Regions from separate parts of the Rhodococcus sp. UNC363MFTsu5.1 genome, predicted to be linked through region 1. Evidence: riboswitches for the same ligand, from Rfam matches in the RefSeq annotation. Region 1 holds a riboswitch; the other holds the start of a gene.
What was found. Region 1 has a riboswitch for S-adenosylmethionine ahead of BR31_RS27730 (AfsA-related hotdog domain-containing protein). Riboswitches for the same ligand answer to the same signal wherever they lie in the genome.

Region 1 (14,679 bases):
TGTTCGCCCCGGCCGCCTTCGCCTACCTCGCCGAGCACATCGAGCCGCGGCGGCGGGTACTCGCGCTGACCTGCCTGACCAGTTCCTTCCTCGCGGCAGGCGTGCTCGCCCAGGTGGCATCGCAGGCGGCCGCGGCCGCATGGGGCCCGAGCGCGATCTTCCTGCTGAGCAGCGTGGGATTCGTGCTGGTCGGCGCGGCAGCCTGGTTCGTGCTCCAGCCGCGGGCACCCTCCCCAGACCCGCGGACGAACGAGCCGTCCGGCCTCCGCGCCTCGTTCCGGCCGTTCGCCGGTCTGCTGCGGAACCCGGTGTTGGCCTTGCTGTTCACCAGCTGCATCAGCGTGCTCGGCGTGTTCGTCGGCCTCTACACCGGGATCCAGCTCAGCCCCCCGGACGGCATCGGCGACGGGGCGATGCTGGCGCTTCGGGCCAGCGCCCTGCCCGCGATGATCGCGGTGCCGCTGCTGGCGGGCCGGCTGGCCGGGGTGGCCCCGACGACCCGGGTCGTCGCGGCCCTGCTCGCCGCGGCGATCACCGCCGCGGCCACGATCGCGCCGTTCGGGGGCGTGTGGGTCGCACTGTGCCTGTTGCTGTTCGTGGCGGCGATCGCGGTCGCCGCTCCCGCGCTGGTTCAGGCCATCGCGGAACGGTCGGGACCCGCCCGCGGCGCTGCCACCTCGTTGTACACGTTCACCCTGTTCCTCGGCGCGAGCACCGGTCCCCAGTTGGCCAATCTGCTCGCCGGGGCCGGCTACTGGGCGGTCGCGGGCGCGATGTCCGCGGTGGCCCTCGTTGGCGCAGGCCTCGCCTACGCGTCGGCAAGAGTCGGCTGAGAACGACCGAAGCCCAGAGCCCCTGTCCCGTTGCGGGACAGGGGCTCTGGTGTGAGCGCCGGATTCATTCCCTTGTGGTGAAATCCTCGAAGCCGGGGACCGGGATCTTCAGTTGCGCATGGATGTCGCCACCGAGCCCGAACTGACCGATCGCACCCCCGTAGTTCTGCTGGTAGCTCTGCCACAGCACCACGACGCTGACGATGCGGTTGGCGCCGGGGCTGTCCGCGGGCGGGAACGCGTTCGGCAGTGAGGCCCGGTACGTCGCGCGTCCCTCCGGATCGGTGACGAACACGTTCGGCACACCCAACGGCCCCGGTCGCGTGGGCGCGGCCGGGTCGAGGTCCCGCTGGCGCAGCGACATCACGGTGTACAGCGACTCCGGGATCAGGCCCGAGAACTCGAAGTCGAACTCGCCGTGCCTGCCGTCAGCGCTGACTCCGACCCGCACGGTGCCTCGCGCCCGCAGCCAGTTCCCGAGGGTGACCGGTTCGGTCAGGCGCCTGCCGTCCTCGTGCCGCAGATCCGGGATCGGCGTCTCGTGGAAGGCGTAGCTGGGCCGCCGGACCTTCGCGGCCTCCGGCACTTGGTCGGGCGCGAAGACGATCGGATAGTTGTTGGCGGGCAACGGTAGCGGCAGGGTGTGCAGCACCGTCGCCTCGTCCTCCGCCGACAGCTGCGCCCCGAGCTCGCGCACGATCGCGTACGGCTCCACGCCCCCGAACACCGGAACCGGGGTGCCCGCATCGACGATCGCGCTCCCCCACTCCCGCGTCACGGAGCCGTCACCCGCGTCCCGGGCGATCCACCCGACCACGATGAAATTGCCCTCGTCGTCGACCGCCTCGCTGGGCGGATAGAGCGGGCCCTGCGTGGTGGGGGTGAGCTCGTAGACCCTGGATCCGACCGAAACCTGTTTCGTCACAGGATCCCTCGCTGCGCGAGCCCGGCGGAGGCGGAGCCCGCGAGCGGGCCGGCTCCGGCGAGGCCGGTGGTCTCGCTCCCGAGTGACCGCCACCGATCCCGGGCAGCGCGCGCCAGGAGCACCTGGTCGTCGCCGCGCAGTCCCGGGTGCCCGACCGCCTCGAGGAAGGCGAGATCGCTCTCGTGGTCGCCGTATCCGTAGCTGTTCTCGGCGTCGACCCCGAGTTCGGCCTGCACCGAGGTGACCGCCTCCGCCTTCGCCTGCCCGATCATCGGCCGCTCGACCTCGCCGGTGAGCACTCCCCCCTGGTCGGTGACCGGGCGGCTCGCCACGATCCGGTCGGCACCGACGGCCTCTCCGATCGGAACGAGGGCGGGCGCAAACGAACCCGAGAGCAGCACGATCGCGGCTCCGGCCTCGCGATGGGCGTGCAGTGCGGCCAGGGTGGCCGCGTAGTACGGCGCGTTGGTGGATTCGAACTCCCGGTACCACCGGCGGCCCGATTCCTCGAGCTCGACGAGCGGCACTCCTCGGAACGTACGGTAGTAGCTCCGGTTCACCTCCTCCCTGGGGGCACCCTCGTCCGACTGCCGCCGCAGCGCGCCGAGCAGCCTCGCGTACTCGCTTCCGTCGTCACCGCGTTCCCAGAGCCAGTGTTCGAGGAAGGCGAACATGCTCTTGACGGTGATCAGCGTCTCGTCGACGTCGAAGAAGGCGACCTGCCCGGGCCGTGGGCCGGTGCCCGTCACGCGGTGGCCCCGAGGAAGGCCTCGATCGCCTTCGCCGCCTTGCGCCGCTCGATCTGGCTGATCGTCGAGTTCTCCAGCGCGGCAAACGAGATCGTCGCGGTCGCGACGCTGCGGCCGAACTGGGTCACCTCGATGTCGATCGTGAACTGCAGCTTGGCCGGGTCCTGGATCGACACGGCGCCGAACCGGGCCTGCAGCGAGGCGGGCAACGGGAACAGGAAGGTCTTGAACGAGAGGTCGATCGAGTTCCAGACCACGTAGTAGTGCCGTTCGGGCCAGCGGTTGCCGTACTCGAGCTCGAACGCCCCGAGGAACAGCTGCCGCGCCGCCTCGACGATCACCAGCCCCTGGACGTGCTCACCGGTCTGGTGGTCGATGAGCAGCTCGTTGTCCCCGTCGATCCGGAGGTCGGAGGTGAAGCTCCCGTCCTCGGCACGCGTCAGGTTGGCGATGAGGACGTTCGTCTCCTGGTACTTGTGCACGTGATGGCGTGGCGCCGGGGCGTCGATGTCGCCGAGCAGGCGAACCTCCGCGGCCGGGGCATGGATCGACGCGACGTGCTCGACGTATTCTTTGTCGTGCCGCTTGATCCCCTGCCCGAGCCGGATGGTCAGGTCGGGGTCGATGTTCCGGAACGCGCCGCCGCGCAGCGCGGAGACGAGACCCGACACTGTGTGGACGCGTGTGCCATCGGCGAAGCCGCGGAATCGATCGGCGACGACGACCAGATCCGTGAGCGGGACCTCGGCGACGGCCTCGGCGACCGGGAGCTGCGACGAGAGAGCCGGGGCGAGCTGTACTGCGGACATGGGTATCCCCTTCGAGGACTGAATTGAGCGCTTATGGCGTCGGATGACCGCCATCCGGTCGTCACCCGGAGCACCCCGCCGCACTGGAGGGTTGCCGATCAGCGAGCCGGGGCTTGACGCTGATACTCATGACCGTGGACAGAAAATTAGGTCCACCCGAATCGCCCGTCAACCCAACCAACCGATTGGTTGCTGTGAGGTGAGGCTCAAGTTTGCGATCGGGTAAGGGCGTCGGACGGCGTGCCTGGTCGGGCCGCTACGACACCGGACCCGCCCTGGCCGCCGCGACGGCCTCACCACCTCCGACGGCCGGTAGCGGCAGCCGGACACCGACGGTTACCACCACGTCCCAGCCCTCGACCCGGCAGTCGCGGACCACCGCCCGCATCCGCGCGGCGATCGTGGTCGCCGACGCGCACGCCGCCTCGGCGCCTCGCTCGAGGGCGGCCGCGGCCGCGAGCGCCGCCAGGTCCGCCGCCGACTGGGCCCGGTGCCGGGCCGACACCGCCGAGCCGAGGTGGATCACCAGGGCCGCCACCGCGATCAGCGCGAACATCGCCCAGCAGGCGAGAACGGTCGCGGAGCCGCGCTCGTCCCTCACCTTCCCGCTCCGGTCGCCGCGGGAGGCGGCGAAGCGACGACGGAGGCCTCGGCGACACCCGAGTCCTCCATCGCGGCAACCGCTTCCGCCGAGATGTCGAGCGCGGGCAGCAGTGGCACCGCGGCCTCGACCACCGCGGTGGCGAACCCGTCGACCTCCCGCACCGTGATGCGCGCACCGCGAGGAGCCACCCGCTGCGCCGCGAGGACCGCCTCAGCCCGATCGCCGCGCGCGACGAGCCGGGCCGCCTCCCGCGCGGCGTCCACGCAGCGAACATGCGCGGACACCGCGAGGAAGGAACCCAGGCACAACACCACGACCACCGTGATCGAGGCGATCGCGATCGCGGCCTCCACCGTCACCGCCCCGGCCTCGTTCACACCGCGGTGTTCAGCGCCTTGTCGATGATCCCGGTCAGCGCCGTCACGATGGAGTCGCCCGTCACCACCGAGTACAGCACTGCCCCGAATGCCGCCGCAGCGATTGTCCCGATCGCGTACTCCGCGGTCGACATGCCCTCCTCCGCGGCAGCGGCGAGCAGCAATCGGGTACGCAGCACACCAATCCCCTTGGTCACCATGATGTTCCCCCTTCTCGATCACCGCCGCGGCGTCTCCGCGGCTGGTCCTCTCGGTCCTTCGGCTGCGCGGACTCACAGCACACCCCCGCTCAGCACCCGGGTGGCCAGGCCGACCACAACCGGGACGATTCCGAGGCAGAGGAACGCGGGCAGGAAGCACAGCCCGAGTGGACCGCTGATCAGCACACCCGCCCGTTCCGCCGCGGCCACCGCCCGGTCCTCGAGCGCGAGCCTGCGCTGCGCCGCCAACTCGGTCACCGCAGCCGCGAAGGCCGCGCCGGACCGCGAGGAGCGACGAGCCATCCGCGCGAGCCCGTCGGTCTCCGAGTGCGCCGCCGCACGCTCCCAGGCGATCTCGGGCTCTGCGCCGAGGGTGAGCAGGTTCGCGGCCGAGTCGAGCGCGCTGCCCAGCGGCTCCGGAGCGGACACCGCGACCGCCTCCGCCGCCACGGCGACGGGCATTCCCGCCTGCAGGCACGCCGCCAAGAGGTCGAATCCGGCCGCGATCGCCATGGGATCGGTGACCTCGCGATGCCGCGCGCGCTGCGCCCGCCCCCGCGACGCCGCCGCCGGTCCCCGGAGTCGCGCCGCCGCCGAACCGGCACCGGGAGCGGCGAGCGCGGCGGCCGCGAACAGCACCGCAGCCCCCGCGCTCATCGGGTCACCCGCCCGGTGATGCGGTCGGTCCAGAGCAGGCCGGCGCAGGCGAACACCGTGCCGAGTACCAGCAGCATCCCCCCGAGACCGCCGGACAGCAGCACCCGCAGCGGGCTCGCGCCCATCAGCTGGCCCAGCGCGATCCCCAGCAACGGCAGGCAGGCGAGCACCGCCGCCGTGGCCCTGGCTCCCGCCAGCCCGGCCTCCACCCGGTCCCGGAACCTGATGCGCCCCACCAGGTCCGCGCGGACCGCATCGAGCAGGTCCGCCAGCGCGACACCGTACCGGTCGGCCACCCGCCATGCCGCCGCCACCCGCGCCAACTCGACGTCGATCGCGCTCCCTTGAGCCTGCAATCCGTCGGCGGCACTGCCACCGAGCCGCGCGCGGGCCGCGGCGGTCCGGAACGCATCCGCCGCCGCACCGCTCGATTCCCCGGCCGCGGTGGTGCAGGCGTTCGCCGGATGTGCCCCCACCCGCAGCTCCCCCGTCGCCGCCTCCAGGCAGCCGAGCAGCCCGCGCAGGTCCGCGTCACGCGCGCACTCGCGGCGACGGCGAGCGCGGCGATAGGCCGTCGTCAACGCGAGCGCGGCGCCCGCACATCCCGCCGTCGGCGCGTAGATCATCACGGCCGCAATCAATCCGAGCGCCACCGCCGCCCGCAACCGGGCATGCCCCCACGGCCCCGCGACGCGACGCGGCGGGCTCAGTCTCGTCATCGACCTGGTGGTGGGCGCGACGATGAGCGCGAGCGCTGCGGCCGTCGACGCCGCGATCACCACGCCCCCACCCCGACGCCGCGTCGCTCGAGCAGGTCCGCGAGACGGTCCGCGCCCGGACAACTCCCCGCCGCCGGGGTCCACGCGGGCAGCACGCCGACCTGCCCGCCCTCGTCCCGGTCCAGCACACCGATCTGGGCGAGCCTGCGCCTGCCGTCCGCCGCACGGTGCACGTGCAGCACCACCTGCACCGCCGCCGCGAGCTGGCTGTGCAGGGCGGCACGATCCAGGCCGCCGAGCGCCGCCAACGCCTCCAAGCGGGCAGGCACCTCCTCCGGCGAGTTCGCGTGCACGGTGCCCGCCCCGCCGTCATGACCGGTGTTCAACGCGGTGAGCAGGTCCACCACCTCGCCACCGCGCACCTCGCCGACCACGATGCGATCAGGCCGCATCCGGAGCGCCTGCCGCACCAATTGCCGGACGGTCACCTCGCCGACCCCCTCGACGTTCGGGGCGCGGGCGACCAGCCGCACCACGTGCGGGTGGGTCGGCGCCAGCTCGGCCGCGTCCTCCACACAGACGATCCGTTCACGTCGGTCGACCTGCGCCAGCAGCGCCGCGAGCAGGGTGGTCTTACCGGCGCCCGTCCCGCCGACGACCAGGAACGCGAGTCGGGCGGCGACGATCCGCACCAGCAGTTCACGGGCCTCGGCGGGCACCGTGCCGCCCGAGCAGAGGGCGTCGAGTCCCTGTGTCGCGGGGCGCAGCACCCGCAGCGACACGCAGGTCCCGCCCTGCGCGAGCGGCGCGAGCACCGCGTGCAGCCGAACGCCGAAGCCGGACCCCGCCGCCGCGGGGAGGCGGCCGTCCACCCAGGGCTGGGCGTCGTCGAGCCGCCTCCCCGCCGCCAGCGCGAGGCGCTGTGCGAGCCGCCGCACCGCGGCCTCGTCGGCGAACCGGACCGGTGCGCGCTCCAGGCCTGAGCCCCGGTCCACCCAGACCTGGTCCGGCGCGGTGACCAGGACGTCGGAGACATCCGGCTGTGCGAGAAGCGGTTCCAGTGCTCCTGCACCGGTCAGTTCGGTCTGCAGGACCTGCAGCGCGTCGAGCAGGTCCGTGTCCCCGAGCACCCCGGAGGCCTCCGCCCGGATCGCCGCGGCCACCATCGCCGGGCTGGGCTGCGCCGACGTCCTCGACAACCGCTCCCGAACCCGGTCCAGGAGTTCGGGCGAGACCAGGGAGCTCATCCGGCCCGCCCCCCGGTACCCGTCCCGAGCACCTCGAGGATCGCGCCCGCACCCGCGGCCAACGGCGATCGCCTTCGCAGCCTCAGGCCGCCGCGCTCCAGGGCGGCCGACAGCCGCGGCTGCGGCCTCATCACCGCGAGCACGGGAAGCCCGAGTAGCTCGGCGACATCCCTGCCACGCAGCCCGCCGGGCGCCGGACCTCGCACCACCACACCCACATTCGGATTCCTGGTGCGCGCCGCGGCCACCACGGATTCGGCGGCAGCCGCCGACCGCACCTGGGCGGGCACGACGACCGCCACCAGGTCGGCCAGATCGAACACCGCGGCGGCCAGGTCGCCGAGCCCCCGTCCCACGTCGCACACCACGAGATCACCGGCACCGCAGCCTGATTCGATCATCGCCCGCATCGCCGCCGCGGACGGCCGTCCGGCCTCGCCGCCGCGCCCGCAGGACAGCACCGCCACCCCGGCGCCCGCACCGGGCAGGGCGTCGTGCAGGGCGGCCGCCGACACCCGGCCGCCCTCGACGACCACCGCGGGCCAGCGCAGCCCCGGCCGATCCTCCAGACCGAGCAGCAGGTCGAGGCCGCCGCCGTGCGGATCGGCATCCACCAACAGCGAGCGGCTCCCGGCCCGACGTGCGGGGCCGGTCAGGGCGATCGCCGCGGCCAGCGTGGATGCCCCGGCGCCCCCACAGCCGCCGACCACGGCGATCACCGAGCCGCCTGCGACGGTGCGGTCGCGCCGCTGCGCAAGCGCTTGGACCAGGGCGGGTTCGTCGGCAGGCAGGACGAGAACGGACTCCGCCCCCACCGCCGCGGCGGCCTGCCATTCGGGCAGGCCGGGCGGGCCCTGGCACACCACATGGACGGCCGACCTGCGCGGCAACGCGTCGGCGGCGCAGGCTAGGGCGGCGGCGGGATCCAGCGCGATCGACGCGGCGCCGTCCCATACCTGTCGGGGAATCGGGAGCACCCGCTCGTCGAGGGCGCGGTCGGCCGCGGCCGCGGCACGGCGCACGCTCAGGGACAGGCCGTCCTCGGCGAGGACCGCGAGGACCGGCCGGACATTCGACGGACGAGGGGCATCCGATGCATGTGGGGGTTCCATACCGACGAGCCTGCGCGACCGGACGGGACCGCAGGCCTGGGATCTCGCCGAATGTGGACAGAATCCGGCCTGGGGATGGATTCCGGTACCCGCGAACCGTTCCGGCGTCGATGTGCCATGCGGAACCGATCGCGCTGTGTGGGAGCGGAGGAGGCCCGAACGAGCCAGAAAATGGAGGAAGACCCCCGCCAGGGGGGGAGGAGGCGGGGGTCTTCAGAGTTCAGCCCCGGGGGGTCGGGCTGAACACACCCAGATCAAGTCCAGGTGATTTTGATACTACACCCGCCGCGATCCGAGTTTGCAAATTCGAATTTCCTGTCGGAGATCCGAAGGTGAACACTGAGAATCGTGCTCGGATCCACGATTCACCCGGGGGCTCTATCCTGGATTCCGTGACCGCAGAGGCGAACAGACAGCCCGGGAACGGCCGGGTCGCGGCGTTCTTCGACCTGGACAAGACCATCATCGCAAAGTCGAGCACGCTGGCGTTCAGCAAGCCCTTTTTCGACCAGGGCCTGATCAATCGACGCTCGGTACTCAAGAGCAGTTACGCCCAGTTCCTCTTCCTGCTCGCCGGCGCCGACCACGACCAGATGGAGCGGATGCGCACCCACCTGACCAATATGTGCGCAGGCTGGGACGTGGAGCAGGTCCGCGCGGTGGTCGCCGAGACGCTGCACGACATAGTGGACCCCCTCGTGTTCGCCGAGGCGGCCGATCTGATCGCCGACCACAAGCTGCGCGGCCACGATGTCATCGTGGTGTCGGCATCCGGCGAGGAGGTGGTGACGCCGATCGCGGACGCCCTCGGAGCCGACCACGCCGCGGCGACCCGGATGGAGGTCAAGGACGGGCGCTTCACCGGCGAGGTCGACTTCTACTGCTACGGCGAGGGCAAGGTCGACGCGATCCGCGAACTGGCGCGGCGGGAGAACTACGATCTCGATCGCAGTTTCGCCTACTCGGATTCGGTGACCGACCTGCCGATGCTCGCCGCGGTCGGCCACCCGACCGCCGTCAACCCGGACCGCGCCCTTCGGAAGGAAGCCGCCGGAAACGGTTGGCCCATACTGACTTTCTCCAACCCGGTGTCCCTCCGCGCCCGCCTCCAGCCACCGTCGAGGACGACCGTCGCGACGACCGCGGCGCTGAGCTTCGGGGCGCTCGCGGCGGGCGCGCTGACGTACGGATTGCTGCGTCGTCGGCGCTGACGGACCCCGAAGACTGGTATCAATCCAGGTGTCCGAACCCCTTGAAGCGAGTGCTGTCACAGGGTACAAAGGAGTTACGGATTGAACGGCAGGCCAAGGTCGCCCCGGAAGAGAAGGATCGGTCTCCCGGCCGCAAAATCCCAGCACGGACACCAGGCACCCACGCGGAGCCGCAAGCCACTATAAGGGCAGCAGCGTTGTGGGCCTGCGTGACTCGAACATTCGGCAGCGAGGACCTTGCACGAGTTGCAGAGGCGAACTGACGATGCTCGAGCCTACGCCGAGGCCGGACACACAACCCACCAAGCACGCTTGGTAACCCGGCGATCCGTGCTAGCGGGCGGCGAAGCCGACGAGAGTCGGCAGCGCCGCTCGCATTGCGTCCGGGGCCGTTGACGCACCGAGCCCAGTGCCGTTGCGCCGCAGACGAAGTCCGTCCCCGATCGGATCAGCCCGCGGCCGCCGCGTCCGCGATCGACGTGGCTTCCCTCGCCCCGGCTTCCATCGCGCCGCAGCACAGGATCACCCAGCTGCCGACACCCTCCGGGGTTCCCGACGCGAAGCCCTTGACACCGTCGCGATACGCCTGCTGCCGCCGCAGCCAACTCACCTCGGGCACACCCAGATTGTGGGGATCCAGCCCGGTCGATGCCGCCACCAGCCGGGACGCGGCCCTGGCGACGATGCCGTCGGCGGTGCCGAACGGGGCCAGCGACAACAACTCCCCGTGCACCACGGCCGCCAGGACCGGTGCGGGCGCCTTCGTTCCACCGGTCACCAACTGCGCGAGACCGTCGAGTCGCTCGGCCACCCCTTGGTCCGTCCGCGGTCGGCCCAACGTGGACTGGTCGGTGACGAGGTCGGCCGCCGCGAGCAGGTGCAGCCGGGCCAGCGCCTGGAGCGGCGCCCGCTGCCAGGTCGGCACCATGATGGTGAGCGCGTCCCCGTCGATGGCCTGAGCCACCCGCAGCGCGCCCGCCAGGATCGGATCACCCTCCTGGCCCTCGGCGGGCAGTTCGGTGCTGCCCCCGTCGATGGACGCCGACGCCCGGGCGGCCCGGATGGCGGCCTCGGCCGCCGTCGTCGGCCAGCCGCGGCGATTGGTCTTGTGCCGGTGCACGTCGCCGAGCGCATCGCGTGCCCGGTCGGCGGCCTCGCGCACGCCGGGTAGGTCCACCAGGGGCTGCAAGGGGTCGTTCACGCTGCTCAACGCTACCCGGCGCCGCTATCGCTCACCCCGCACCCTCGGGGTCGGCCTCCCCGAAGGCGACGCGGCCGTCCTCGTGCACCACAAGACCCGGGTTGTACGCGATCTCCCAGCGGTAACCGTCGGGATCGGTGAAGTACCCGCTGTACCCACCCCACGCCCGCCGGGCGCCCGCCACCAGGACCGTTCCTCCCGCTCGCGCCGCGGTCGCGAGGACGTCGTCGACCTCCCCCTGGCTGCCGACGTTGTGACCGAGCGTGATGGGGGCCCTGCCCTGCTCACCCGCGACAGGCGCCGTCGGGCCTGCCTCCCGAGCCATCTCGTCGACCGACCACAGCGAGAGCACGATGCCGGGCCCGACCTGGAGGAACAGCACCTCGCCCTCGACGTACAACGTCGGCATCCACCCCAGACCCCCGACGTAGAACGCGTGCGATCGAGCCGGATCGACGACGCCGAGGGTGAGCACGCTCAGATGCTGATCCATCCCCCCACTGAACCACGTGCGCGGGCTCGAGCCCGGCCGTTCCACGGCCTCAGACACCCGGCACGAGGTCGCGGCCGGGGATCGCCTCGAGCAGCTTCCTGGTGTAGTCGTGCTGTGGGTTGTCGAACACCTCCACCGTGGTGGCTGCCTCGACCACCCGGCCCTCGCTCATCACCACCACGTCGTCGGCGATCTGCCGCACCACCGCCAGATCGTGCGAGATGAACAGGTACGACAGGCCGAGTTGGGACTGCAGGTCGCCGAGCAGGTCCAGGATCTGCGCCTGCACGAGCACGTCAAGCGCGGAGACCGCCTCGTCGCAGACGAGCACCTCCGGTCGCAGGGCCAGCGCCCGCGCGATCGCCACCCGTTGCCGCTGGCCACCGGAGAGTTCGTTGGGGTACCGCCGCAGCACCGAGCTCGGCAGCGACACCCTCTCGAGCAGGTCGCGCACGATCAGCTCGCGCTCGCCCCTGTCCCCCACGCGGTGGGTGCGCAACGGCTCCTCGAGGGTGCGGTAGATCGAGTACATCGGGTCGAGCGACCCGTAGGGATTCTGGAAGATCGGCTGCACCTGGCGCCGGAACGCGAAGGTGGCCTTCGCGTCGAACTCCGCCAGGTCGCGACCCTCGAACGTGACGGTTCCCGAGGTCGGCTTCATCAGGCCCAGAACCATCTGCGCCACAGTCGATTTACCCGATCCGGACTCCCCGACGATCGCCGTCGTGGTGCCGCGTTCGAGACGGAAGGACACGGTGTCGACCGCCGCGAAGTCGGCGTGCCGCCACGGCGCGCCGCCCCGGATCCTGAACCTCTTGACCAGGTTCGAGGCCACCAGCACGTCACCGCCGACCGTCCCGGTCCCGTCGTCCGCCGCCGCCTGGCCTGCCACCGGGACCGCGCGCGACCGAGCCCGCGCGCGGGCCCTCACGGGCTCGAGTTGCTGCGAGGCCAGGGACGGCGCGGCGGACACCAGTTTCCTGGTGTACTCGTGTCGCGGATCGCGAAGGATCTGGCGGGCGGGCCCGGACTCGACGACCCGGCCGCGGTACATCACCACCAGATGCTCGGCCCGTTCCGCCGCCAGGCCCAGGTCGTGGGTGATCAGCAGCACCGCCGTGCCGAGTTCACCGGTGAGCCCGGCGAGATGGTCGAGGATCTGCCGCTGCACCGTCACGTCGAGGGCGGAGGTCGGCTCGTCCGCGATGAGCAGCTTCGGCCGGCAGGAGAGCCCGATGGCGATGAGCGCACGTTGGCACATACCGCCAGAGAACTCGTGCGGATACTGATCGACCCGACGTCCCGCGTCGGGCATGCCCGCCTCGGCCAGCAGCTCGACGGCCCGCGCCTTTGCCGCCTTCCCCTTCGCGATCCCGTTGGCCGCCAGTGTTTCCGCGATCTGAAAACCTATCTTCCACACGGGGTTCAAGTTCGACATCGGCTCCTGGGGGACCAGCCCGATGCCACGCCCGCGGAGCGTCACCATGTCCGCCTTCGTCGCCCCGACCAGGTCCCGGCCGTCGAAGCGGATCTGTCCCGAGGTGACCTTTCCGGTGCCAGGCAGCAGATCGATGATGGCGTGTGCCACGGTCGACTTGCCCGAGCCCGACTCCCCCACGATCGCCACGGTCTGGCCCGGGTAGGCGGTCAGGCTCACCCCGCGCACCGCGGGTACGGCGTGGCCGCCGGAGCGGAAGTCGACGCTCAGGTCGCGGAGTTCGAGCAGCGGGGGCGGATCGTCGATCATCGTTTCCTCGCTTTGGGATCCAGCGCATCACGCAGGGCGTCGCCGAGCATGATGAAGCCGAGGACCGTCACCGCAAGGGCCGCGGCGGGGTAGAAAATGATCCCCGAACCGGACCGCAGCCTGCTCTGCCCCGTGCTGATGTCCCCGCCCCACGACACCACGCTCGGCGGCAGCCCGATACCCAGGTAGGACAGCGTCGCCTCGGTGACGATGAAGACGCCGAGCCATATCGTCGTCACCACGATCACCGGGCCGATCGCGTTGGGGAGCACGTGCCGCAGCAGGGTGCGGAACCGGGAGACGCCCAACGCCGTCGCCGCGAGCACAAAGTCGTTGCCGCGCACCGAGATGACCGAGCCCCTTGCGATTCTGGCCACGTACGGCCAGGCGAACAGTGCCAGGATCAGCATCACCGTCCAGATGCTCCGGTTCCGGAACAGTTGCATCATCACGATCGCGGCGAGGATCAGCGGGATGCCGAAGAAGACGTCGGTGATCCGGGAGACGATCGCGTCGAGCCTGCCGCCGTAGAAGCCGGCGAGCGCACCGACGGTGCCTCCGATGAGCAGGAAGATCGCGGTCGCGCCGACGCCGGTGAGCACCGAGGCCCGCGCGCCGTACACGGTGCGGGCGAAGATATCGCAGCCCTGCAGGTCGAACCCGAACGGATGCCCGGATCCCGGGCCCCGCATGCTTTTCTCCCCCATACACATTCGGGGGTCCTGACCGGTGAACAGTCCGGGAACGGCAACGACAATGAGGACGAAGAGGATGAGCAGGGTCGAGACGAGGAACATCGGGTTGCGCCGCAGGCCGCGCCAGGCATCGCGCCACATGCTGGTCGGCGGTGAGGCCTCGTCGAGCCGATCGACGCCGAGCACCTCCACCTCATCCGGTCCGGCGACGAAGTAGCCCTGCCCCCCTCGCTCCTCCGGGGATGCGCGATCGGGTGCCGCGGGGAGGTCCGGATCAGGCATAGCGAATCCTCGGGTCGAGCGCGGCATACAGCAGATCCACGAGCAGGTTGGCGACCAGGAACACGACCACCAGCACCGTCACGAAGGACACAACGGTCGGGGCCTCGCCCCGGATCACCGCCTGGTAGATCGTGCCGCCGACGCCGTTGATGTTGAAGATGCCCTCGGTGACGATCGCGCCCGCCATCAGCGCTCCGAGATCGGCACCGAGGAAGGTGACCACCGGGATCAGCGAGTTGCGCAGGATGTGTACCGCCACCACGCGGCGACGACTCAATCCCTTGGCGGTGGCGGTACGGACGTGATCGGCGTCCTTGTTCTCCGCCACGGACGTCCTGGTCAGCCGCAGCACGTACGCGAAGGACACCAGGCCGAGCACGAAGGCGGGCACCAGGAGCCTCGAGAACCCGGCATCGGCACCGACGGTGACCGGGGCGATCCCCCACTTCACGCCGAGGAAGAACTGGGCGAGGAAGCCGATCACGAAGACGGGAACCGCGATGATGAGGAGGCTGAGCACCAGCAGGGTCGCGTCGAACGCCCTTCCCTTGCGCAGGCCGGCGATCACGCCGAAGAAGATGCCGAACACGGCCTCGATGACGATCGCCATGAACGCGAGCCTGATCGTGACCGGGAAGGCCCTGGCCAGCACGTCCCGCACCGGCTGGCCGGAGAACGAGGTGCCGAAGTCGAGGGTGAAGATGCCTTTGAGGTAGAGCAGGTATTGCACGACGAAGGGCCGGTCGAGGTGGTATCGCTCGCGAAGCTGGTCCGCCACCGCGGGGCTGAGCGGCTTGTCGCCCGCGAGCGCCTGGATG
Region 2 (14,679 bases), on a different contig from region 1:
TTCGCAGGCAAGGTCGTTGTCATCACCGGAGCGGGGTCCGGCATCGGTCGCGCGCTCGCGCTGAACCTGGCCGAGAAGGGCGCCCGGCTCGCGCTCTCCGACTTCGACAGCGTCGGACTGGCCGAGACCGTCCGCCAGGTCGAGGCCCTCGGCGCCGAGGTCAGGTCCGATCACCTGGACGTGACCCAGCGCGAGGCCGTGCTGCAGTACGCCGAGACGATCGCCGCGCACTTCGGCAAGGTCAACCAGATCTACAACAACGCAGGCATCGCGTACCACGGCGAGTTCGAGAAGTCCGAGTTCAAGGACATCGAGAAGATCATGGACGTGGACTTCTGGGGAGTCGTCAACGGCACCAAGGCATTCCTGCCGCACCTGGTCGCGTCCGGCGACGGGCACGTTGTGAACGTCTCCAGCCTGTTCGGCCTGCTCTCGATGCCCGGCCAGTCCGCCTACAACTCCGCGAAGTTCGCGGTCCGCGGCTTCACCGAGTCGCTGCGGCAGGAGATGCTGATCGCCAAGCACCCGGTCAAGGTGACCTGCGTGCACCCCGGCGGCATCAAGACCGCCATCGCCCGCAACGCGACCGCGGGGCCGGGCGAGGACCTCGCGGTCTTCGCCGAGTTCTTCGACAAGAAACTGGCGCGCACCACGCCCGAGCAGGCCGCGAAGGTCATCGTGAACGGCGTGCAGAAGGGCAGGGCGCGGGTGCTCATCGGCGCCGACGCCAAGTTCCTCGACGCCTGGGTCCGTCTGGTCGGCTCGAGCTATCAGCGCGTGGTCGCCGAGATCGCCGGCCGCGTGATGCCGAAGGGGAAGTAGCCCAGTGGTGTTCCTACCCCGACCGCTGGTCGCCGCGAATCTCGGCGCGTTCTACCGGGTGGCCCTGCACGCGAAGATGCCGGTGCCTGCGGCGCGCGCCCTGCTCGACGCCGGTTCCCCGCTGCAGCGGCTCCCCCGCGACACCGTCGTGCGGGAGCTGACCCTGGCCGGCCGCAGGGCCGAGCGAATCACGGTCGGGGCCAGCGAGCGCCGCACCGCCGTGCTCTACCTGCACGGCGGTGGCTACACCCTCGGATCGCTCGCCACCCACCGGTCACTGGCCGCGTACCTGGCACGCGAGTCGGGGGCAGCGGTGTACCTGCTCGACTACCGCCTCGCCCCGGAGAATCCGTACCCGGCCGGGCTGGAGGACGCGGTCGACGCGTACCTCGAGCTGCTGGTCGAGCACGGATACACCGCCGATCGGGTTGCCATCGCAGGGGATTCGGCGGGCGGCGGACTCTCGCTGGCCACCGCGCGCCGCCTGATCGACACGCACGACGTGCGACCGGCCGCCCTTGCGCTGATCGCCCCGTGGGTCGATCCCGGCGCCCGCAACGCCCCGAAGGATCGCGATCTCGTGATCAACACGGCGTGGTCGTTCATCGCGGCCGAGGCCTACCTCGGCGGCGGCGACCCCGCCGATCCGGGATACGCGCCGCTGCAGGGCGACATGGCCGGGCTACCGCCGACCATCGTGCACGTCGGCACGTCCGAGGTGCTCTACCCGCAGGTGGTGGAGCTGGTGGACAAGCTGCGGGCCGCGGGCGTCACGGTCGAGTTCACCGAGTACCCACGGCTGTGGCACGTCGCGCACCTGCAGGCGTCGATCCTGCGGGAGGCGAACGACGCCGTGCGTGAGCTCGGTGGGTTCCTGCGCACGACGCTCGACCGCACCGAGGTCTAGCTCACCCGTCGAACGGGTGGTTACCGGGACGATCGCTGAGAGGCGAACCCGGTAACCACCCGTTCGTGCGTCACCGCCCCAGCCGTCTACCTTCGGCGCCTGCGCACGGCGACCCAGCCGATGAGCGCGCCGCACAACACGACTCCGGCCACCGCCACCGCGATCACGGAGGTCGACGAACTCGAGTCCGCGGCGCCCACCTCGCCTGCCGCCTCGACCACCACGGTGTCGGCGGCAGGACCGCCGGCGGACGGGGAGCCGACGGCCTGCGTCGTGGCGTTCTCGCCGAAGATCCCGTTCGCAACCCCGGACGAGTACGAGGGACCGTCCTCACGCGTCCCCCCGACAGTCAGGTCGAGCCGGATCGGCACCGGATGCTTCTCGCCCTCCGCCGCAGTCGAGCCCACCTTGACCGCGATGTAGTACGACCCGGCCACGGCTTCCTTGCGGGTGTCGAGGACATCGGAGGTGCGGTTGTTGTAGCGGATCGGCACGGTGGCGAATGCCCCGTTCGACGGCAACGTCCGGTCGGTGCCGGTGTACGCCCCGGTGTCCAAGTCGATCTCCTCGCGGGACGGGGAGTACACGGCGGTTTGGATGTTCGAGACGTTCTCCACACCTCGGCCGCCATTCGCCCCGTATTGCACCCGATACGCGAGCCCCTGCCCCCAATCCAGCGGGACCCGGTAGAACACGAACTCGCCCGGCTGAAGCGTGTCGGTGTACCGACCACTGCCGTCGAGCTCGGTGGCCACGTTGAAGGACCCGCCGCCGACGACCGGGGTACCCGGACCGGTGGGCTCGGTGAAGGCGGTCGGCGGTGCCACCGCGATCGGCCCGGGATCGGTTGCGGCGGGCTCGATTCCGACGAGCAGTTCGATCGGCAACCGTTCCGGCACACCGTGGGACACCGTGGCCCAGGTCGGCGCGAAGTAGTAGCGTCCGCCGCCCCTGCACTTGTCGGCACCACTGCCGTCGTCCGCGCGCTTCTCGGTCGCCCCGTCGAAGGTCTCGGCCACCGTCAGCGCCGCACCGTCGCTCGAACTCGTCACCTGTTCGAACACGAACTCGTTACAGTCTCGGCCGTCCCTGCCGTAAACACGCACGTTGAGAACATTCATGTCCTCGGTGCTCGAGATGTCGGGTAGACGGGGAAAGGAGATGGTGCCGCTGAAATAGGCGGTGGCCCCGTCGGGGACGTCGACCGCGTAGTAACGCGTCTCCTTCTGCCCCATGGTGTCCAGGTATTGACCAGGTGTCGCCACCGGGGCGTTGTCGTACGTGGGCGTCCCGGTGATCGGTGTCCCGGCCGCCTTGTAGTTGCGGAGCGCGGCGGCGGTGACCCGGGGCAGCGTCCGCTCCAGCGCGGGTCCGTCGGCGGCGTCGGTGTAGGTGCCGCCGGTGGCCTGCGCCATGCAGGTGAGCTGGGCGCGGGCCTTGCCGTCCACCGCGAAGCCGATCGCGTGCATCACCAGATCGACGCCCTGCTGCTTCAATTCCCTGGCGACCTCACACGGATCCGGTGGGGAACAGGTGTCGTCGCCGTCGGAGACGAGCACGATCGACCGCGGTCCCGAGTCAGGGAGGGCGGCGGCCGCCTGGCGCAATGCGGTGCCCATCGGCGTCCACCCGCTCGCCTTGATGCCGTCGACCGCGCTGATCAGCGCGGCACTGTCGAGGGTGTCGGGCTGGTGCAGCACTTGCACGTCACGACATCCCGCTGGCTTGTCCGCTTCGGCGTTTCCGGTGCCGGTGCCGTACACCGTCAGCCCTACCTTCGATTCGGCAGGCGCAGCGCCGGCAAAGGTACGGACGGCCGTCTTCGCGGCATCCATCATCGTGCCCGCCGGATCCGGACGCTGCATGGATCCGGACGCGTCGAGGATGAGCATGGTCGGCGCGTACTCCGGAGCCGAATCCGAGCTCTCCTGCGCTTGGGCCAGTGGTGCGGCAATCGAGAGGCCGATCAGGGCTAGAGCCAGCCCTGCGATCAGCTTGGTCGGTAACTCGGCAATCCTCGGCATTGGCCCCCGCCTGCTTCGTGTGCTCTGCTGCGTCGAGGTTCGACATTACAGACGCGATTCGGGTGGCCACATTGCCCACCGATCACCGGCAGAGCCGGTCCCCCTGGTTACCGGATTCGCTTCTGCGGCAGCTCACTACTCGCATGGGATCCTCCTCAACGCGCGGCGAGCCATTCGTCCGCCGCCTGCGCCGGGGTGAGCTCGCCGACGCGAACCCGCTCCACCATCGCAGCGAGGTCGGCCGAGGTCAGCTCGCCCGCAACGACGTTGAGCGCCTTGACCTGATCCTCGGTGAGCACCCCGCTGCGCATGAGAGGCACCACGTTCTCGGCCGTCGCATCACCCTCGGTCTTCACCTCGGCGTCGCTGTAATCGGATACCGAGAGCCCCTCCGGCAGAGACCTGTTCAGCTCCTCGAACACCTCATCGGGATCGGTGAGCGTCGAGTCCGGCTGAAAGAAGTGCAGGAGCTGCCCGGTGAAGTCCGGCACCACCGTGATGTCCGCCGTCCCGAGATCCTCCACATACTGCGCCCGCGTCTCCGCGGCACCCTCCTCGACCGGGGATCCGGTGCCGCGCAGGATCTCCGCGTAGATCCCCGCAACCACCTGCGACTCGGCACTCTCTCCCGACCCGACGGTGATCGCCGCAGGGGCCTGCGCCTCGTCGAGGCGGGAGTTGTCCACCGTGCATCCGGTGAGCGCGAACACCACGGCCGTAGACATCACCGTCCCCGCGGCCTTCCTCCACCGAGCCGTCATGGCGCGCCACGCTCCTCTCCTCACCCAGCGAATGTCCTCCCTATCGTTACACTCGGTGGCCAGCACCATCTCGAGCGGCCGAGAGATCCGGCTTGTTGACGCCGCAGCAACCAGTCCGAAGGGGACGGGTGCTAACGCCGGAACCGATGGAAGGACGCCATGAGGTTCTCAGCTCGCCGCTCCGCCCGCCCGATCGCCGTCGCCGCGGCGGTCACCGCCCTCACGGTCCTGACCGCATGCGGCAACTCCGACCCGCTCAGCAGCGGCGGTGGCACCGGCTCGGACCCGAACGCGATCATCGTCGGGTCGGCGAATTTCCCCGAGTCCGAGACCGTGGCGAACATCTACGCGGAGGCCCTGCGTGCCAACGGCTTCGACGTGCAGACCAAGCTGAACATCGGCAGCAGGGAGACCTACATCCCCGCGGTCAAGGACGGATCCATCGACGTGATCCCGGACTACACGGGCAACCTGCTGCAGTACCTCGACAAGGACACGACCGCCACCAGCGCCGCCGAGGTGAACGCGGCCCTGCCCGCGGCACTCGGCCCCGACCTGGCGATCACCACGCCCGCGCCCGGCGAGGACAAGGACGCGGTGGTCGTGACCCGCGAGACCGCCGACAAGTGGCAACTGACCTCGATCGGGGACCTGGCGCCCCACTCCGCCGAAGTGAAGTTCGGCGCACCCGCCGAGTTCCAGGAGCGCGCGGGAGGGCTGCCCGGCCTCGAGGCCGACTACGGCCTCGTCATCAGCCCGCAGAACTTCGTGCCGATCGCGGACGGCGGCGGACCGGCCACGGTCGCCGCCCTCTCCTCCGGCCAGGTCACCGCGGCGAACATCTTCACCACCTCGCCCGCGATCGCCAAGAACAACTTCGTGGTCCTCGCGGACCCGAAGAACAACTTCGCGGCGCAGAACGTGGTCCCGGTCCTGCGGGCGAACAAGCAGTCCGAGAAGCTCGCGGCGGTCCTGGACGCGGTGTCGGCCAAGCTGACCACCGAGGAGCTCATCGCCCTGAACACCTCGGTGTCCGGCGACTCGAAGACCGAACCGGACGCAGCCGCCACCGAGTGGGTGTCGGCGCAGGGGCTCGACAAGCCGGTGTCCTAGGCGGCCGGCCTTGATCACCTTCGAGTCGGTCACCAAGCGCTACCCGGACGGCACCACCGCGGTCGACAACCTCGACCTGGTCATCGAGCCCGAGTCCTTCACCGTGTTCGTCGGACCGTCGGGCTGCGGCAAGACGACGTCCATGCGGATGATCAACCGGATGATCACGCCCACCGCCGGCAAGGTGATCGTGAACGGCCAGGACGTCACCCGCACCGACGCGGTCAAGCTGCGCCTCGGCATCGGCTACGTGATCCAGAGCGCGGGCCTGCTGCCGCACCGGACCGTGATCGACAACGTGGCCACCGTGCCTGTGCTGCGCGGCGATTCGCGGCGCGCGGCCCGCAGGGCGGCGCTCGAGGTGCTCGAACGGGTCGGGCTCGACCCCGCGCTGGCCACCCGATACCCCTCCCAGCTCTCCGGCGGCCAGCAGCAGCGCGTCGGCGTCGCAAGGGCCCTTGCGGCCGATCCGCCGATCCTGCTGATGGACGAGCCGTTCAGCGCGGTCGATCCGGTGGTCCGCGAGGACCTGCAGGCCGAGATGCAGCGCCTGCAGGCGCAACTGCGCAAGACCATCGTGTTCGTCACCCACGACATCGACGAGGCGGTCCGGCTCGGCGATCGCGTCGCGGTGTTCGGCCCACACGGCCTGCTCCAGCAATATGCCGATCCCCAAACCGTACTCGCCTCCCCCGCAACGGATTTCGTTGCGGATTTCGTGGGACGCGATCGCGGATATCGCGGGCTGTCGTTCCGGCCCGCCGACGAGGTGCCGGTGCACGCGGTCCGCACCGCCGTCGAATCCGAGCTCGCCGCGCTGCGACTCGACCAGGGCGAGTGGGTGCTCGTGGTCACCGAGGACGGGGCGCCCCGCGGCTGGATCGACGTCACCGGAGTCGAGGGCATCCGGGCGGGCAACACCCTGGTCGACAGCACATCCGCGGGTGGCTCGCTGTTCACGAGGGGCGGGGACCTGCGGCAGGCGCTGGACGCCGCGATCTCGTCGCCGTCGGGAATCGGCGTCGTGGTGGACGAATCCGGCTCGGTCGTGGGCGGGGTCAACGGATCCGAGGTGATCCGCAAGCTCGCGGACCAGCGGCAGGCCGAGGACCAGGCCAGGAACCGGCACTTCTTCAACGGCGAGACGGCCGGCTGATGCGCTGGCTGATCGACAACTTCTCGCAGGTTGTCGACCTCGCGAAGACACACCTCTACCTGGCACTGCTGCCGCTGCTGATCGGGCTGCTGATCGCGGTGCCCGTCGGCATCGCCATCCGGAATGTCGCGTGGCTGCGCAAGACCACCATGACGCTCGCCTCGCTCGCGTTCACGATCCCCTCGCTGGCGCTGTTCGTCACCATCCCGCCCCTGCTCGGGCTGAACATTCTCGACGAGATGAACGTGGTGATCGCGCTGTCGATCTACTCGACCGCGCTGCTGGTGCGCGCCGTGCCCGAGGCCCTCGACTCGGTTCCCGCATCGGTGATCGACTCGGCAACCGCGATGGGCTTCACGCCGCTGCGGCGCGCGCTGACCGTCGAACTGCCGCTTGCCGTCCCGGTACTGATCTCCAGCATCCGGGTCGTCGCCGTCACCAACATCTCGCTGGTCTCGGTCGGCTCGCTGATCGGCATCGGCGGGCTCGGCGAACTGTTCACCAAGGGCTACCAGCGCGACTACCCGGACCAGATCATGGCGGGGCTCATCGCGATCGTCTTCCTGGCGTTGGTGATCGACGGCCTGCTCTACGTCGCTGGCCGCGTGCTGACGCCGTGGACCAGGACCGCCCGCAGCCGCAAGGCCGAAGAACCGGCCGCGGTCCTGCGCGCGACGGAGGGCCCCGCATGAACCTCTTCGGCGCCGCCTTCGACTACATCGCCGACCCGTCGAGCTGGTCCGGCCCGACGGGCATCGGCGCCCGCATCGTCGAACACCTCTGGTACAGCCTGCTCGCGGTGGCCATCTCGGCGGCCATCGCGATCCCGCTGGGTCTGCTCATCGGACACTTCCGGCGGGGCGACGCCATCCTGGTCGGACTGGTCAACTCGCTCCGCTCGCTGCCGACCCTCGGCATCCTGACGTTCCTGGTGCTGCTCCTCGGGCTCGGCCTGATCCCGCCGATCATCGCGCTGGTCCTGCTCGGCATCCCGCCGATCCTGGCAGGCACCTACGCAGGCGTCGCGAACGTCGACCCGGTCGTGGTCGATGCCGCGCGGGCGATGGGGATGACACGGGCACAGGTGCTCGGCCGGGTGGAGGTCCCCAATGCGCTGCCACTGATCGTCGGGGGGCTGCGCAACGCGACGCTGCAGGTCATCGCCACCGCCACGGTCGCCGCCTACGTCAACCTGGGCGGCCTGGGGCGGTACATGTTCGACGGGCTTGCGCTCGGCGACTACGCCCGCGTCCTGGTCGGCGCGATCCTCGTTGCGGCGCTGGCCCTGGTCCTCGACGGCGTCCTCGCGCTCGCGGTGTGGGCCTCGGTGCCCGGCACCGGCAGGCTGCGCCGCACCCCCGCGCTCGACTGACCGCCCCGAGAACGGCCGAAGGGCACCGTCGCCCGGGTGATCCGAGCGGCGGCGCCCTTCAGCGGGACGAACGTGCGTGCTTAGGCGACGCCCTCGGCCTTGGCCGCGGCTGCGACCGCCTCGGCGACCGCCGGGGCAACCCGCGGATCGAGCGGGCTCGGCACGATCTTGTCGACGGCGAGCTCGTCGGCGACGACGGACAGGATCGCCTCCGCCGCGGCGAGCTTCATGCCCTCGGTGATGCGCCGGGCGCCTGCGTCGAGCGCGCCCTTGAACACGCCGGGGAACGCCAGCACGTTGTTGATCTGGTTCGGGAAGTCGCTGCGGCCGGTCGCGACGATCGCGGCGTGCTTGCGCGCGATGTCGGGGTGGATCTCCGGGTCCGGGTTGGACATCGCGAAGATGATCGCCTCGGGGGCCATCGTCGCGATGATCTCCTCCGGCACGGTGCCCGCGGACACGCCGAGGAACACGTCGGCGCCGTCGAGCGCCTCGACGATGCCGCCGGTGCGCCCCGCCGGGTTGGTACGGGCGGCGAGGTCGGCCTTGATCTCGTTCAGGTCGCCGCGGTCGCTGGAGACGATGCCCTTGGAGTCGAGGACGGTGACATCGGCGATGCCCGCAGCGAGCAGGATGTTCGCGCAGGCGACGCCTGCCGCACCCGCACCGGAGATCACCACGCGCAGCGCGGTGATGTCACGGTCCTGGACCTTGACCGCACCCTTGAGCGCGGCCAGCGCCACGATGGCGGTGCCGTGCTGGTCGTCGTGCATGACGGGGCAGTCGAGGGCCTCGATGACCCGCTTCTCGATCTCGAAGCAACGCGGGGCCGAGATGTCCTCGAGGTTGACGGCGCCGAAGCTCGGGCGCAGCCGGATGAGGGTCTCGACGATCTCGTCGGGGTCCTTGGTGTCGAGCACGAGCGGGATCGAGTTCAGGCCGGCGAATTGCTTGAACAGCGCGGACTTGCCCTCCATCACCGGCAGCGAGGCGCGGGGTCCGATGTCGCCGAGTCCGAGCACCGCGGTGCCGTCGCTCACGACGACGACGAGACGGCTGGTCCAGGTGTACCGGTCCGCGAGCGTCTCGTCCGCCGCGATCGCGCGGCTGACCTGTGCCACACCGGGCGTGTACGCGATAGACAGGGCGCGCTGAGAATCGAGGGGGGCGGTCGTCTCGACAGAGAGCTTGCCGCCGACGTGGCCCGCGAAGATCTCTTCGTCGGTCAGCTCAACCTTTTTCGGTGTGGTTGCTTCAGACACAAGAGACACGATTGCACTCCTACTCATGCCGCTCCCACTCGGGGGCGGGTTACTGGGAAGTAGCAGCGCCGAGGTTGGAAATCGACGCAGCCGCAGGTTTTTGGTCGAGATGGGGGTGAGGCTAACCGAGGGTGCACGATCAATTCCCGATTGGTCTACGGGCCGCTGCACTCAACTCGGAAGCGCGAAGGCGCCGGGCGGGGTGAGCCCGGGCGCGAAATCTGCCGCTGGTGAATCCGACTCTCGCTCCGTTACCGGGGGGTAGCACCGGCGCGAAGTGCAACAAGTGTGCCACCGCGGCCTCACCGCACGCAAATCTCACCGGTGAGTAGCTTTTTTGGTGAGCTAACGCCACCACTGGGTCCACAGCAGCAGGCCTGTGACCAAGAACACGCCCACCGAGCCGAAGATACCCGTGACACCCCGCCGATGATCGGCCACTCGTTGCGCCAGCAACACCAGCACGACAGCAACGATGTGCGCGCCGACCGACACCTTCCCCGGCCCGGGGAACCCGCGTTGGCCGCCGAGATAGGACGTGCCGAGAACGACCACTGCCAGCACCACCACGCCTGCCGCGACGGCACCGCTCAGCGCCCGCAGACCGCGCGCGACTGCCCCGCTGCTCTCGGCGTGGTCCTCGTACTCGTCGACCGACACGTCCCTACCCACCTGCGATGAATCCGCGGACCGAGTCCGCAATGAGCTGCACCGCGATCGCGGCCAGCAGGAGTCCGGCGATCCGGGCCAGCAGCGAGATGCCGCTCACGCCCAGCAGCCGGATCAGCACCGTGGAGAACCGCAGCACCACAAACAGGATGAGGTGAATCGTCAGAATCGCCAACCCCACCGCCAGCGGGGCGCCCGAATGCCCCTCGGCCTGGTTCACGAAGACGATCACGGCGGCGATCGCACCCGGCCCCGCCATCAGCGGGGTCCCGAGCGGCACGAGCGCGACGTTGACGTCCTCCGTTCCCCTCGGCTGATTCGCGTCCCTGCCGGTCAACAACTCCAGGGCGATCAGCAACAGCAGCAGGCCACCCGCGCCCTGCAGGGCGGGGATCCCGATGTGCAGGTAGTTGAGGATCGCCTGGCCGCCGATCGCGAACACCGTGATGACGGCAAGCGAGACCAGCGGCGCCTGCCACGCGGCGCGGTTGCGCGCCTCCTTGCTCTTGCGGCCGACCAGGGACAGGAACACGGGGATGGCGCCCGGCGGGTCCATGATCACGAAGAGCGTGATCACGGCCGTCATGTACAGGGTCGTATCGAAGGACATCAGCGCTCCTCCCTCATGCCGAGATCACGTCGACGCCGGTGGCCCTGGCCACGATCCTGTCGAACTCGCTTGGTGCGGTGAGAAATTCGCCGAGCTTCACCGCCTTGTTGACGCCGTGATAGTCCGAGGACCCGGTCACGATGAGGTCGTGCTCACGGGCGATCCCGGCGAGGATCTCCCGATCCACCTGCAGGTGGTCGTGGTGGTCGATCTCCACACCCGCGAGGCCGTCCGCGACGAGCTCGCCGATCTGCTCCATCGCGAGCAGCCGGCCGCGGCTGGCGGCCCGCCCGTGCGCGATCACGCTCACCCCGCCCGCGTCGGACACCATCCACACCGCCTCGGGCAGCGGCGTGTCCGCCTTGTGCACGTAGTAGCGGCCGCCGGTCTTGAGCAGATCGCCGAACGCCTCGTCGACGGACCCGACCACCCCTGCCGCCACGAGCGCCCGCGCCAGGTGCGGGCGACCGGCCGCGGGCCCCGCAGCCGCCATCACCTCGTCCGGGTCCACCGGCAGCCCGTCGAGCGCCATCCGCTCGGCCATGGCCCGCAGCCGCGTCGTCCGCTCGGATCGGAGCCGCTCGCGTTCCGCGGCGAAGGCCGCGGCCGTCGGATCGAAGAGGTAGGCGAGCAGGTGAACCGCGACCGGCTTGCCGTCCTCGCCCCTGCCCTCGCACGACATCTCCATGCCGCGGACCAGGCTCAACCCCGCGGGCAACGCGGCTGCGGCCTCGGCCCAGCCCGCGGTGGTGTCGTGGTCCGTCAGGGCCACCACGTCGAGCCCGGCGTCCGCGGCGTGCCGTACCAGGTCAGCGGGGCTGTCCGTGCCGTCCGAGGCAGATGAATGGGTGTGGAGGTCGATGCGCACCGGGCCATTGTCTCAGGCTGTGGGAAGCGGACCCGACACCTCGCGGCGCGGCGTCCGCCCGGATCCCCCGGGCTAGGATTGACCCGAGATCATCGCCGGGCTCGAGAGGGAGTGGCTGCCGTGCCGTCCATGCCGTCGCTACGCCCGACCCGCAGGTCGCCCGGCCCCGCCCCGGCGCGGATTCCCGTGCCGACCGCGAGGGCCATCGTGGACTGCGCCGTGTACATCGACGGCGAGCGACTGCCGGGCAAGTTCACCCACTCGGCCGCCCTCGCCGAGGTCCGCGCCCGCGGGAAGGGCTTCGCCTGGGTGGGATTGCATGCCCCCGACGAGTATCAGATGGGCAGTGTCGCAGAGGTTTTCGGCTTGCACGAGCTGACGGTCGAGGATGCCGTGCACGCCCACCAGCGACCCAAGCTCGAGCTGTACGACGATGTCCTCTTCCTGGTACTTCGGACCGTGAATTACGTTGAGCACGAGTCGATCACCACGGCCAACGAGGTGGTCGAGACCGGCGAGATCATGATCTTCCTCGGCACCGACTTCGTGGTCACCGTCCGGCACGGCGAGCATTCCGGCCTGGCAGGCGTGCGGGCGCTGATGGAGGCCAACCCGACCCGGCTCGCGCTGGGGCCGTCCGCAGTCCTGCATGCGATCGCCGACCATGTGGTGGATCACTACCTCGCGGTCACCGAATCCGTCGAGAAGGACGTCGATCTCATGGAGGAGGAGGTCTTCAGTCCCCGCACCCGGGTCGCGATCGAGCAGATCTACCTGCTCAAGAGGGAGATCGTCGAGCTGCGCAAGTCGGTGAACCCGCTGGCCAGTCCACTGCAGCGGCTGAGCCAGGACACCACAACCGGTGTGCCGAAGGAGGTCAGGCGCTATCTACGCGACGTGCAGGACCACCACACCGTCGTCGCCGAGCGCATCGCCGAGTTCGACGAGGTGCTCAGCACCCTCGTCGAGGCGGCCCTGGCCAAGGTCGCCGTGCAGCAGAACACCGACATGCGCAAGATCTCGGCGTGGGTCGCGATCGCCGCGGTGCCGACGATGATCGCTGGCATCTACGGGATGAACTTCGACCACATGCCGGAGCTGCGCTGGACCTACGGCTACTACGGGGTGGTCGGGTTGATCGCCATCGTGTGCACCGGACTGTTCGTCACGTTCCGCCGCAACAACTGGCTCTGACTAGAGCGAGGCTGCCCCACGCGCCGGGTCGCGCACGTCGATCCCGGCCTCCGCCCACGCCTCACGCAGGGCTCCCGCGCCGCGAAGGCGCACCCAGGCGGCCTCGGTGCCGGTGATCGGTACCGCGGCGAGGAAACGCACCGGATCGGCCGGCTCGGGCAGCTCTAGGTCCTCGACGTCGCTCTCCCCCAGCAGCACCGCGGTGAACGGCGCGCCCTTCCACAGCGGCTCACCCACGTCGAGCAATCCGTCGACCGTGAGGACCACGCCCTCCACCGCGGGCGCCGCGGCCAGCACGGCCAGCGTCTTGTGCACGCCGGAGGCGACTCCGACACCGCCTCGCAGGGTCAGCATCAGCTCCGCGCGTGGCCCACGCACCGGGTCCGCCACGGCCTCGGCGGGATCACCCATCGGATGCCGCGAACAGCCGAGCGAGACGTACCGGACCAGATCGTCGGAGTCGGCGGGAAAGCGGAGGACCTCCAGCGGTTCGAGCCCGAGGAAGGTCACGGACGCGGCGGAGGGCGCAGGCCCACCGATCCGATCGGTGAGGTGCGCACGGACGGAGGCGATGACGCTGTCACTCACCCGTTCATCTAACACCCCATTGCCGATGCTCTCCGATCAGGGCGCCGGGGTGAGCGTCACGGTGACGTCCTCGCCCGACTGCGGCTGCCGGAGGGTGAGCAGCCGGGATTGCTGATCCCAGGTCAGCACCTCGCCGCCGTCGACACTCACGCCTGCGGGGAAGCCGCTGCGCGGCAGGTAGATCTCGGTCGGTGCCGAGACATCGCGGTCCGGCCGGAAGGTCAGCTCGAGCCGGTCCCCGGATGCCGCCCAGGTGATCGGCGTCCCGGCGACCGCACGCGGATACGGCGTGTCGAGCGCGGTGACGAGGTTCCTTGCGGCGCCGTCCTCGCCGTACGGCCCCCATGGTCCCGGGTCGCGCGACCAGTAGCTCACGCCCGCACCGATCTCCGCGGCCGTGGCGTAGATCCGGTCCACGTAGTCGAGCGCACCGGGGAGCGTGGTGTCGAGCCCGAACTCCCCGAGGATGATCGGGGCGTCGCCGAGGGCCGCCGCCGTGCGCAGGGTGTTGCCGCGCCACGAGGCGACCGTCGCGTCGACCAGGTCGCGGGAGGTGCCCTCGTAGCCACCGCCGAGATCCATCGGCAGCGGATAGATGTGGGGGCAGTAGGCGATCCGCTGGTCGCCCTCGCGGTTGTCGGTGATCGCGCCGAGGCCGCTCGGGGTGCCCCAGTTCGTGCCCATCGCCTGCGGTGCCACGCAAACCCAGGTGTCGTGGTCGACGGTGCGGATCGCGTCGGTCGACTTCTGATACAGCGCCGTGAGCGGCCCGGCCTCGAAGACGGGGCCCTGCAGGGTGCCACCGTACGGCTCGTTCATCAGGTCGTACGCGACGACCGCGGGATGGTCGGCGAATCGCTCGGCCACCGCCCGCCACGCGTTCGCATAGTGCTCGGAGAGTTCGGGGTGTGCCCCCGTGGTGTTCCAGAAGTTGTCGAAGGCCCGGATCACGCCGGGGTCGAGGTAGTACTGCTCCCACATGTCGTGGGATCCGACCGGCAACCCGTCCATGTAGGTGGCCCATGCGGGGGCGCCGTTGCCGGTCTTGCCGTCCGGGGTGATCGCGCCCGACCAGAGGTCCTGGTGCATGTCGAGCATGACGTGATAGCCGCGGTCCGCGTACCAGCCGATGCGTTCCTCCACCCGGTCCAGGTAATCCTGGCTGTAGACACCGGGTTCCGGCTCGACCGAGCGCCACGAGATCAGGAACCGGACGAAGTTCGTACCCATGTCGGCGTGTTCCCGCTCGAGGTCGGCCTCGGTGAAGTCGGGCATGCCGTCGGGGGTGCTCTTCGCGCTGGACGCCGTGTTGAATCCACGCAGCACGAGCGAG

Region 2: it holds a riboswitch for S-adenosylmethionine, as region 1 does, so the genes downstream of both, BR31_RS0120980 (ABC transporter substrate-binding protein) here and BR31_RS27730 (AfsA-related hotdog domain-containing protein) in region 1, are expected to answer to the same signal.

Annotation. Positions count from the first base shown of each region.
Region 1 covers NZ_JMLO01000004.1:89,651-104,329, reverse strand. Annotated here, with positions in the region: gene BR31_RS0107235 (MFS transporter) at 1-833, shown strand, start outside; gene BR31_RS0107230 (hypothetical protein) at 898-1,758, opposite strand; gene BR31_RS27735 (HAD family hydrolase) at 1,755-2,507, opposite strand; gene BR31_RS27730 (AfsA-related hotdog domain-containing protein) at 2,504-3,316, opposite strand; SAM riboswitch class IV at 3,339-3,450, opposite strand; gene BR31_RS0107215 (Rv3654c family TadE-like protein) at 3,573-3,917, opposite strand; gene BR31_RS27725 (TadE family type IV pilus minor pilin) at 3,914-4,297, opposite strand; gene BR31_RS0107205 (DUF4244 domain-containing protein) at 4,294-4,497, opposite strand; gene BR31_RS0107200 (type II secretion system F family protein) at 4,570-5,154, opposite strand; gene BR31_RS0107195 (type II secretion system F family protein) at 5,151-5,933, opposite strand; gene BR31_RS0107190 (TadA family conjugal transfer-associated ATPase) at 5,930-7,120, opposite strand; gene ssd (septum site-determining protein Ssd) at 7,117-8,232, opposite strand; gene BR31_RS0107180 (HAD-IB family hydrolase) at 8,613-9,443, shown strand; gene BR31_RS0107175 (Fic family protein) at 9,892-10,644, opposite strand; gene BR31_RS0107170 (VOC family protein) at 10,676-11,137, opposite strand; gene BR31_RS0107165 (dipeptide ABC transporter ATP-binding protein) at 11,187-12,884, opposite strand; gene BR31_RS0107160 (ABC transporter permease) at 12,881-13,861, opposite strand; gene BR31_RS0107155 (ABC transporter permease) at 13,854-14,679, opposite strand, start outside.
Region 2 covers NZ_JMLO01000030.1:44,321-58,999, reverse strand. Annotated here, with positions in the region: gene BR31_RS0121000 (SDR family NAD(P)-dependent oxidoreductase) at 1-822, shown strand, start outside; gene BR31_RS0120995 (alpha/beta hydrolase) at 830-1,729, shown strand; gene BR31_RS29595 (vWA domain-containing protein) at 1,816-3,753, opposite strand; gene BR31_RS29590 (glycine betaine ABC transporter substrate-binding protein) at 3,909-4,514, opposite strand; SAM riboswitch class I at 4,577-4,667, shown strand; gene BR31_RS0120980 (ABC transporter substrate-binding protein) at 4,674-5,627, shown strand; gene BR31_RS0120975 (ABC transporter ATP-binding protein) at 5,638-6,783, shown strand; gene BR31_RS0120970 (ABC transporter permease) at 6,783-7,475, shown strand; gene BR31_RS0120965 (ABC transporter permease) at 7,472-8,155, shown strand; gene BR31_RS0120960 (NAD(P)-dependent malic enzyme) at 8,236-9,426, opposite strand; gene BR31_RS0120955 (hypothetical protein) at 9,763-10,077, opposite strand; gene BR31_RS0120950 (MarC family protein) at 10,082-10,696, opposite strand; gene BR31_RS0120945 (PHP domain-containing protein) at 10,710-11,564, opposite strand; gene corA (magnesium/cobalt transporter CorA) at 11,685-12,758, shown strand; gene BR31_RS0120935 (suppressor of fused domain protein) at 12,759-13,346, opposite strand; gene BR31_RS0120930 (cellulase family glycosylhydrolase) at 13,383-14,679, opposite strand, start outside.